One region of the Delftia sp. ASV31 genome, then DNA from elsewhere that is predicted to be linked to it. Evidence: predicted binding sites of a transcription regulator. Region 1 holds the regulator's gene; the other holds the start of a gene.
What was found. The regulator LexA, encoded in region 1, represses DNA repair genes until DNA is damaged. The targets are predictions, from matches to a motif close to ACTGTATNNNNATACAGT.

Region 1 (4,154 bases):
CACTGCGCCACATCGGCATCTACAGCTACCGTGCCGGTTTCCTGCGCAGCTTCCCGCAGCTATCTCCCGCCCCCACCGAGGTGCTGGAGGCGCTGGAACAGTTGCGCGCGCTGTGGCACGGCCACCGCATCGCCGTCCACCTGACGCCCCATGCACCAGGCCCCGGCGTGGACACCCCCGAAGACCTGGAGCGGGTGCGCGCCCGGTTGTCCGCCTGAATCCGATCCCGCATACGCCAATACAGATGCGCCAATGGCGATGCCCGGCATCGCCATTCACAACACAACTGCACATGCGGTTTTGTCGGACAGCAAAACGCAGTTTTTGGAGATTGCACAGGCGACAGTTTTGCCCTCTGCGTGTAAGCCAGTGTTAGCCCTGTGCGTGCTATCCTTGCCCGCGACAAAAATATGACGCATGGACTGTCCGCCCCGGTGGGCCGATCCGGCAGACAAGAATTTCTACTCTCCTCAAGGACTTCCATGAAACTGATTTTGTTGGGCGCACCCGGCGCCGGCAAAGGCACGCAAGCCGCTTTCATCTGCCAGAAGTACGGCATCCCCCAGATTTCCACCGGTGACATGCTGCGTGCCGCCGTCAAGGCCGGAACGCCCCTGGGCCAGCAGGCCAAGGCCGTGATGGACGCCGGTCAACTGGTCAGCGACGACCTGATCATCAATCTGGTCAAGGAACGCATCGCCCAGGCCGATTGCGCCAACGGCTTCCTGTTTGATGGATTTCCCCGCACCATTCCCCAGGCAGACGCCATGAAGGCCGCTGGCGTGAAGCTGGACTACGTGCTGGAGATCGATGTGCCCTTCGACGCCATCATCGAGCGCATGAGCGGCCGCCGCTCCCACCCCGCCTCGGGCCGCACCTACCACGTCAAGTTCAACCCGCCCAAGGTCGAAGGCCTGGACGACGTGACCGGCGAGCCGCTGGTGCAGCGCGAAGACGACAAGGAAGAAACCGTCAAGAAGCGCCTGGACGTCTACAGCAGCCAGACCCGCCCCCTGGTGGACTACTACCGCGCATGGGCCGAAAAGGAAGCCGCAGCGGCACCCAAGTACCGCGCCATCAGCGGCCTGGGCTCGGTCGAGGACATCACCCAACGCGCACTGGCTGCACTGGCTGAGTGATGCAGGCCATGTGCCGCAACGAAAAAAGCACCCGCCGGGTGCTTTTTTGTTGACCGCCAGCAACTGAAGAAATGCCGGCGTCGCCGCCCGGCTCAATCGCGCGGCTGCACTGCCAGCGCCAGCATCATCGCAATTCGGGCCTTTGCCACGGGCAGATGCGCCAGATCGGCCTCTGCCGGGTTGGTCCCAAGGCCGGAGGCCACGGGCAGGCCTTCTGCACAGCGCGTGCCCCGCCAGATCCAGACGCCCTTGTCGCGGGCACGCTGCAAGGCCGCTTCCATGCCTTCGTGAACCGTCGCATTGCCCGTGCCAGCCACGACGATGCCACGCACGCCTGCCGCCACCAGCGCATCCACGCCGCTGGCACGCGCCAAGGCGCCGCTGAACACCACCTCGACCCAGGGCAGCTCATCCAGCGCCAGCAGATCAGATGACATGGCCGCAGGCACCATGGCCCGCGCGGACGGCGCGGCGGGCACCAGCCAGCGCACACGCCCTTCCTCCACCAACGCCTGCGGCCCGCCTTCCACGGAGCGCATTGCCTGCAGCCGGTAGGGATGGACCTTCTGCACCTGGGCTGCCGCATGCACCTCGCCGCCTGCCACCACCCATACGCCGCTGCGCCCGCCGCTGGCAGCCACGGTCACGGCATCGCGCAGATTCTGCGGTCCGTCTGCCAACAGGGCCGTGGCCGGGCGCATGGCGCAGGTCAACACAATGGGTTTGGTGGCCGGCAGCAGGCTGTGCAGCAGCCAGGCCGTCTCTTCCAGCGTGTCCGTTCCATGCGTGATCACCACGGCGCGTGTATCCGCATCCTCCAGTGCCTGCGTGCAGGCGCGCAGCAACGCGCGACACACGGGCCAGTCCATATCCTTGCTGTCCACCTGCGCGATCTGCTGCGTCTGCACGGGCCCCAGCGCCTGCTGCTCCAGGTCCGGCACGGCCTCCAGCAGCGACTGCACCGTGATCTGCCCGGCCTTGTACCCCACGCCCTGCGACTGCGAATCCGCCCGGCCGGCGATGGTCCCGCCCGTGCCCAGAATCACCAACTTTGACTGCCCCACTTGCACCTCTTGGAAAACTGGTTAAAAATACAGATACTGTATAAATCATCAGATGGCCTCCCAGCCTGCCATCTGCCCTCAAGGACCGGACGCACGCCATGCTCGACCATCCCAAGCTCACCGCCCGCCAGCAACAGATCCTGGACCTGATCCAGGCCGCCATCTCCCGCACGGGCGCGCCCCCCACCCGCGCGGAAATCGCCAACACGCTGGGCTTCAAGTCCGCCAACGCTGCCGAGGAACACCTGCAGGCCCTGGCCCGCAAAGGTGTGATCGAACTGGTCAGCGGCACCTCGCGCGGCATTCGCCTGCGTACCGACACCGTGCGCAACATCAATGCCGCGCGCGGCACCAGCTTCGGACTGCCGCTGTCGGCCCTGGCACCGCTGATGCTGCCCCTGGTGGGCCGCGTTGCGGCGGGCTCGCCCATTCTCGCGCAGGAACACATCGACCAAACCTATTCCGTCGAGCCCAGCCTGTTCCAGACGCGCCCCGACTATCTGCTGCGCGTGCGCGGCATGTCCATGCGCGACGCGGGCATCATGGACGGCGACCTGCTGGCCGTGCAGTCCGCACACGAAGCCCGCAACGGCCAGATCGTCGTGGCGCGCCTGGGTGACGAAGTCACCGTCAAGCGCCTGCGCCGCACCACGCAGGGCGTGGAACTTCTGCCGGAGAACCCCGATTACCCGGTGATCCGCGTCGCCCCCGAAGAGGCCTTTGCCATTGAAGGCCTGGCCGTGGGGCTGATCCGCAACAGCATGTCCATGTAAGCCGGACTGGCGGCCCTTCTCAGGCCGCCTCATCCCATTTCACGCACCGCCCAGGTGGTAGGCGCGAAGCCTTGGAGCTTCGCCCTGGGCGGAGCTTTGCCCGCAAACCGCAATCCTGCCTGTGTCCATGCCTCTTTGAAACACGCCAACAGGAGTCGTCACATGGGATTCGCTCTGCCAACACTGTCTTCTTTTTCCTTCCTGCGCCTGGCACATGGCATCCGCCTGACTGCGACCGCCATGGAGTCGGCCATGCCTCTTGCACAAGCCCCTGAGTGCCAGCCATTACCTGCCGCAGCACCCGAGCCCGCCAACGTGATCTCTTTCAGCAAGGCACGCCGGCGCAGCCAGCAGCGCCGCGGCAAGGCAGCACGCGCTGCAGACCATGGAGATGCCCAGCTGATCCTGCCCTTGCTGCCGACGCAGCCCGCCCTGCAATCCGCACCTGAGCAGCCTTCAGGCCTGCGCATCATCCAGCGGTCGCCGCAGGAGCAGCCGGAATGCCTGTTCATCTCCGGGCGCATGGCCGATGTCTGCGCTGCGCTGGAGCGCATGGAAGCGCATGGCGGACCAGCAGCCAACTGAGGCCCCGATGCAAGGTGTGCGACACACCTTGCACGACACAAACCTGGGTGGCGCGGACCGCGTGCCGCACGAGGAATCGGCCTGCGCAAAGCTGATGCAGGCTGGCGGCCACCATTGCCCTGTAGCGCACATGCAACAGTGGACGCCCTCTTTGCGGGAGGGGTGCCGGCCTGAAAGATAATTGATAAGCATTCTTATTATCTTTTGCAGCAGCGATTGCCACTGCGCCGCCTCCTCCGCCCCAGCCTTCTCCGTGCACAGCCTCTACCAGAACCACCATCCCTGGCTGGAAAGCCTGCTGCGCAAACGCCTGGGCAACCGTGACGATGCCGCCGACCTGGCCCAGGACACCTTTGTGCGCCTGCTGCGCTCGCCCCTGCCGCAGCAGGACATCCGCGAACCCAGGCGCTACCTGGCCACCATCGCCCGGGGCCTGGTCGCCGACCTGTTTCGCCGCCGCACGCTGGAGCAGTCCTATCTGGACTATCTGGCCCAGTTGCCACAATCGCTGGCGCCTTCGCCCGAAGAGCAGGCCATCGTCCAGCAGACCCTGCTGGATGTGGACCGCATGCTCCAGGGTCTTCCCCCCAAGG
Region 2 (4,154 bases), on a different contig from region 1:
CGTGAGCATCCAGTCAAGAATCTCGCCGAACAGTGAGCGCTGTTCACGCTGGAAGATTTTCATCGGCGGGCAGCCCTCACGACGGGTTCACGGCCCCGTGGCATCCGCCACTATGCGCAGGCAAGCCAACCCGGGCCTGACAGCCAGGGCAGCGGCCTCAGGAAGCGATCTTCTCAAGGCAGTAGCCCAGGCCGCGCACGGTGGCGATGCGGATGGGGCCGCGCTCTATCTTCTTGCGCAGGCGGTGGATATAGACCTCGATGGCGTTGTTGCTGACCTCGTCGCCCCATTCGCACAGGCGCTCGACCAACTGGTCCTTGCTGACCAGCCGGCCCGCACGCTGCAGCAGCACTTCCAACAGGCCCAGCTCGCGCGCCGACAGCTCGACCATCTTGCCGTCGATGGTGGCCACGCGGCCGGCCTGGTCGTAGACCAGGGGACCATGCTTGATGGTGCTGCTGGCGCCACCCATGCCGCGCCGCGTGAGAGCGCGCACACGCGCCTCCAGCTCGGACAGCGCAAACGGCTTGGCCATGTAGTCGTCGGCGCCGTAGTCCAGCCCCTGCACGCGCTCTTCCACGCTGTCGGCCGCCGTGAGGATGAGCACCGGCAGCGCATCGCCCCGGCCGCGCAGCTTCTTGAGCACTTCCAGCCCGTGCATCTTGGGCAGGCCCAGGTCCAGGATGAGCAGGTCGAACTCGCTGCTGGTCATCAGCGCGGTATCGGCCTCGCTGCCGTTGGCCACATGGCTGACCACGGCGCCGGAGCCGCGCAGGCTGCGCAGCAGACCATCGGCCAGGACCTGGTCGTCTTCGGCAATCAGAATGCGCATGGGGTTGTCTCCTGAAATACAGACGCGCTCTGGATGTTGGAAATGCGCGCCTTTGATTCTCAGGATTCTAGGATGCGCCCCGCCCCGCTGGCAGGGACCTTACCCGAGTGAGCCGCCGCCCGCATAGGCCTCCAGCCCCAGCGCCACCACGGTGGCGATGTCGTCGCCGACTTCCTCGCGGAACTCGGCCTCGGCCTGGGACACGGCGTCATGGAAGGCCTGCAGCCATGCCAGGCCAGCAGGAGTGAAACGGATGCGGCGTGCGCGCGCATCGCGCTCGTCGCTTTCGCGCGTGACCAGGCCCCAGGCCTCACACTGGGCCACCAGGTCGCCCATGGACTGCTTGGTCATGCCAGCGCGCTCGGCCAGGTCGGTGAGCCTGTCGCCAGCCAGCGACAGATGCCGCGTGATGTGGATGTGGGCCGCACCCACCTTGTCGCGCGCCGCAAGATTGGACAGCGCCAGCGGCACCTCCACATCGCGCGCCATGAGCTGCAGCACACGCGCGTCGAACCGCCGCATGGCATGGCCGAGCAGGCGGCCCAGGTGGGTCTGGCGCCAGGCGTCGGCGGGCGGCGTGACGGGGGAAAACTCACTCATGGATGCATTGTGGAGGCAAATCCAACAAGTCAGGAAAACTGACTAAAAACACCAACAAAACAAACCAACAAGCCCATAAACTACTGTTCAAGCATCCAGCCTGAATGCAAATACAGAGCTGAAACCCCAGCCAACCCAGGAGTCCGCATGAACACCGCCGTCACCACCGCCAACAGTGAAAAAGCCAAGGCCCTGCAGGCCGCACTCGCCCAGATCGAAAAGCAGTTCGGCAAGGGCACGATCATGCGCCTGGGTGAAGGCGAAGCCATCCAGGACATCCAGGTCGTCTCCACCGGCTCGCTGGGCCTGGACATCGCCCTGGGCGTTGGCGGCCTGCCCCGTGGCCGCGTGATCGAGATCTACGGCCCTGAATCCTCGGGCAAGACCACGCTGACGCTGCAGGTCATCGCCGAAATGCAAAAGCAGGGCGGCACCTGCGCCTTCATCGACGCCGAGCACGCACTGGACACCAGCTACGCCCAGAAGCTGGGCGTGAACCTCAACGAAGTGCTGATCAGCCAGCCCGATACCGGCGAGCAGGCCCTGGAAATCGTGGACAGCCTAGTGCGTTCGGGCGCCGTGGACATGATCGTCGTGGACTCGGTGGCCGCCCTCACACCCCGGGCCGAAATCGAAGGCGAGATGGGCGACCAGCTGCCCGGCCTGCAGGCCCGTCTGATGAGCCAGGCGCTGCGCAAGCTGACAGCCACCATCAAGAAGACCAACTGCATGGTCATCTTCATCAACCAGATCCGCATGAAGATCGGCGTGATGTTCGGCAGCCCCGAAACCACCACGGGCGGCAATGCGCTGAAGTTCTACGCCTCGGTCCGCCTGGACATCCGCCGCACCGGCACCATCAAGAAGGGCGACGAGGCCATCGGCAACGAGACCAAGGTCAAGGTCGTCAAGAACAAGGTCTCGCCTCCGTTCAAGACCGCCGAGTTCGACATCCTCTTCGGCGAAGGCATCTCGCGCGAAGGTGAAATCCTGGACATGGGCGTCAACGCCAAGATCCTCGACAAGTCGGGCGCCTGGTATGCCTACAACGGCGAGAAGATCGGCCAGGGCCGTGACAACGCCCGCGAATTCCTGCGCGAGAACAGCGGCCTGGCCGTGGAGATCGAGAACAAGGTGCGCGACAGCCTGGGCATCGCCCTGCTGCCCACGGCCGGTGGCGATGCCCCCGAAGCCAAGGCTGCCAAGGCGGGCAAGGCCAAGGCCGACAAGGACGGCGTGATCGAAGCCTGAGCGGCCTGACCCCTCACTGCAGGCGCTGCCACGCCTGCACACACTGTGTTTGCCATCTTGGCGCAGGCTCACGTCTGCGCCTTTTTTATCGCCGGGACGCCCCAAGGCAAAAAAGCTGCCCCCTTGGGGGGCAGCGGACCTTGCGCAGCAAGGGGAGCGTGGGGGCCTTTTTTATTCGGGACGATTCAGGAGACATTGCCGCATGGGATTCGCCAAGCTGTCGCTCAAGGGCCGGGCGCTCAAGCTGCTGGGCCAGCGCGAACATTCACGGCTGGAGCTGGAACGCAAGCTCGCCCCCCATGTGGAGGAAGGCGAAGACCTGGGCGCCATGCTCGACGCGCTGGAGCAGCGCGGCTTCATCAGTGCCCAGCGCGTGGCCGAGTCCGTGCTGCACCAAAAGGCCGCGCGCTTTGGCACGGCACGCGTGGTGCAGGAGTTGCGCAACAAGGGACTGGACGACGGCCTGGTGCGCGCCGCCGCAGAGCAACTGCGCGCCACCGAACTGCAGCGCGCCCTTGCCGTATGGCGCCAGCGCTTCGGCGCACCACCGGCCACACCGCAGGAACGGCTCAAGCAGATGCGCTTTCTGGCTGCGCGCGGTTTTGGTGGAGAAATTGCGAGCAAGGTGCTGCGGGGGCGCAGCGAAGACTGGGACGCAGGAGCAGAGGACGAAGGCTAGCCTGCACGCCGGGTCGCACCCCAGCACACCAGCGACCCCACGGTCACCAGCACCACGCCCTGCCAGAAGCCCCAGCCCGGCTGCACCTGCAGCCAGGCACTGGCCAGCAGCGCCGAGAACACGGGCGTGAAGTACGACGCTGCAGCCATCACGGCCAGATGCCCGTGCTGTATGCCGTGCTCCCAGCAGCTGTAGCCCAGGGCGGTGAGCCCGCCCACGGCCAGCAATTGCAGCACCACGGTGCCCGACCATTGCATGCCGCCTTCACCGCCCAGCCACAGCCATTTGATCCACAACGCCAGCGCGGTCCATATCAGGAAAAGGCCCACGGCATTGTGGCCACCGCCCCAGCGCCGCGCAGCCAGCGAATAGCAGGGCCACAGCAGGGCCGCTCCAAAAGCCAGTCCATACGCCAGCGGGTTGGACAGCATGTGGTCCGCCATGCCCCGCAGTTGCAGCGAGTCGCCGCCCAGCACGCGCGTCAGCCCCCACAGGCACAGCAGCACGCCGGGCCACAGCCACCAGCGCGCATGCTGCTGGCGCAGCAGCACGGCCAAAACGATGGTCAGGCTGGGCCACAGGTAATTGATCAGCCCCAGCTCCAGCGCCTGGGCGCGGTCCTGCGCCAGGCCAATCGCCAGCGACAGGCAGATCTCGTAGACCGCAAACAGCAGGCCGCAGCCCCAGAAGTAGGCCGGATGCATGGCCCGCCACTGCGAGGGCCTGGGCAGGCCGCGCACGGCGGCCACGCACAGGGCGCTGACCGTGTAGAGCATGGCGGCGCCGCCCACG

Region 2: recA (recombinase RecA) is a predicted target of LexA. The motif match lies at 1,532-1,549, and genes of this name have one in related genera.

The regions. Positions count from the first base shown of each region.
Region 1 covers NZ_JAELTK010000033.1:53,443-57,596, forward strand. The annotation lists gene kdsB (3-deoxy-manno-octulosonate cytidylyltransferase) at 1-218, shown strand, start outside; gene adk (adenylate kinase) at 483-1,139, shown strand; gene JHD82_RS13985 (asparaginase) at 1,232-2,203, opposite strand; gene lexA (transcriptional repressor LexA) at 2,302-2,976, shown strand; gene JHD82_RS13995 (hypothetical protein) at 3,139-3,561, shown strand; gene JHD82_RS14000 (sigma-70 family RNA polymerase sigma factor) at 3,815-4,154, shown strand, end outside.
Region 2 covers NZ_JAELTK010000057.1:24,378-28,531, forward strand. The annotation lists gene JHD82_RS19420 (sensor histidine kinase) at 1-63, opposite strand, end outside; gene JHD82_RS19425 (response regulator transcription factor) at 158-832, opposite strand; gene JHD82_RS19430 (MarR family winged helix-turn-helix transcriptional regulator) at 932-1,432, opposite strand; gene recA (recombinase RecA) at 1,580-2,683, shown strand; gene recX (recombination regulator RecX) at 2,886-3,362, shown strand; gene yddG (aromatic amino acid DMT transporter YddG) at 3,359-4,154, opposite strand, start outside.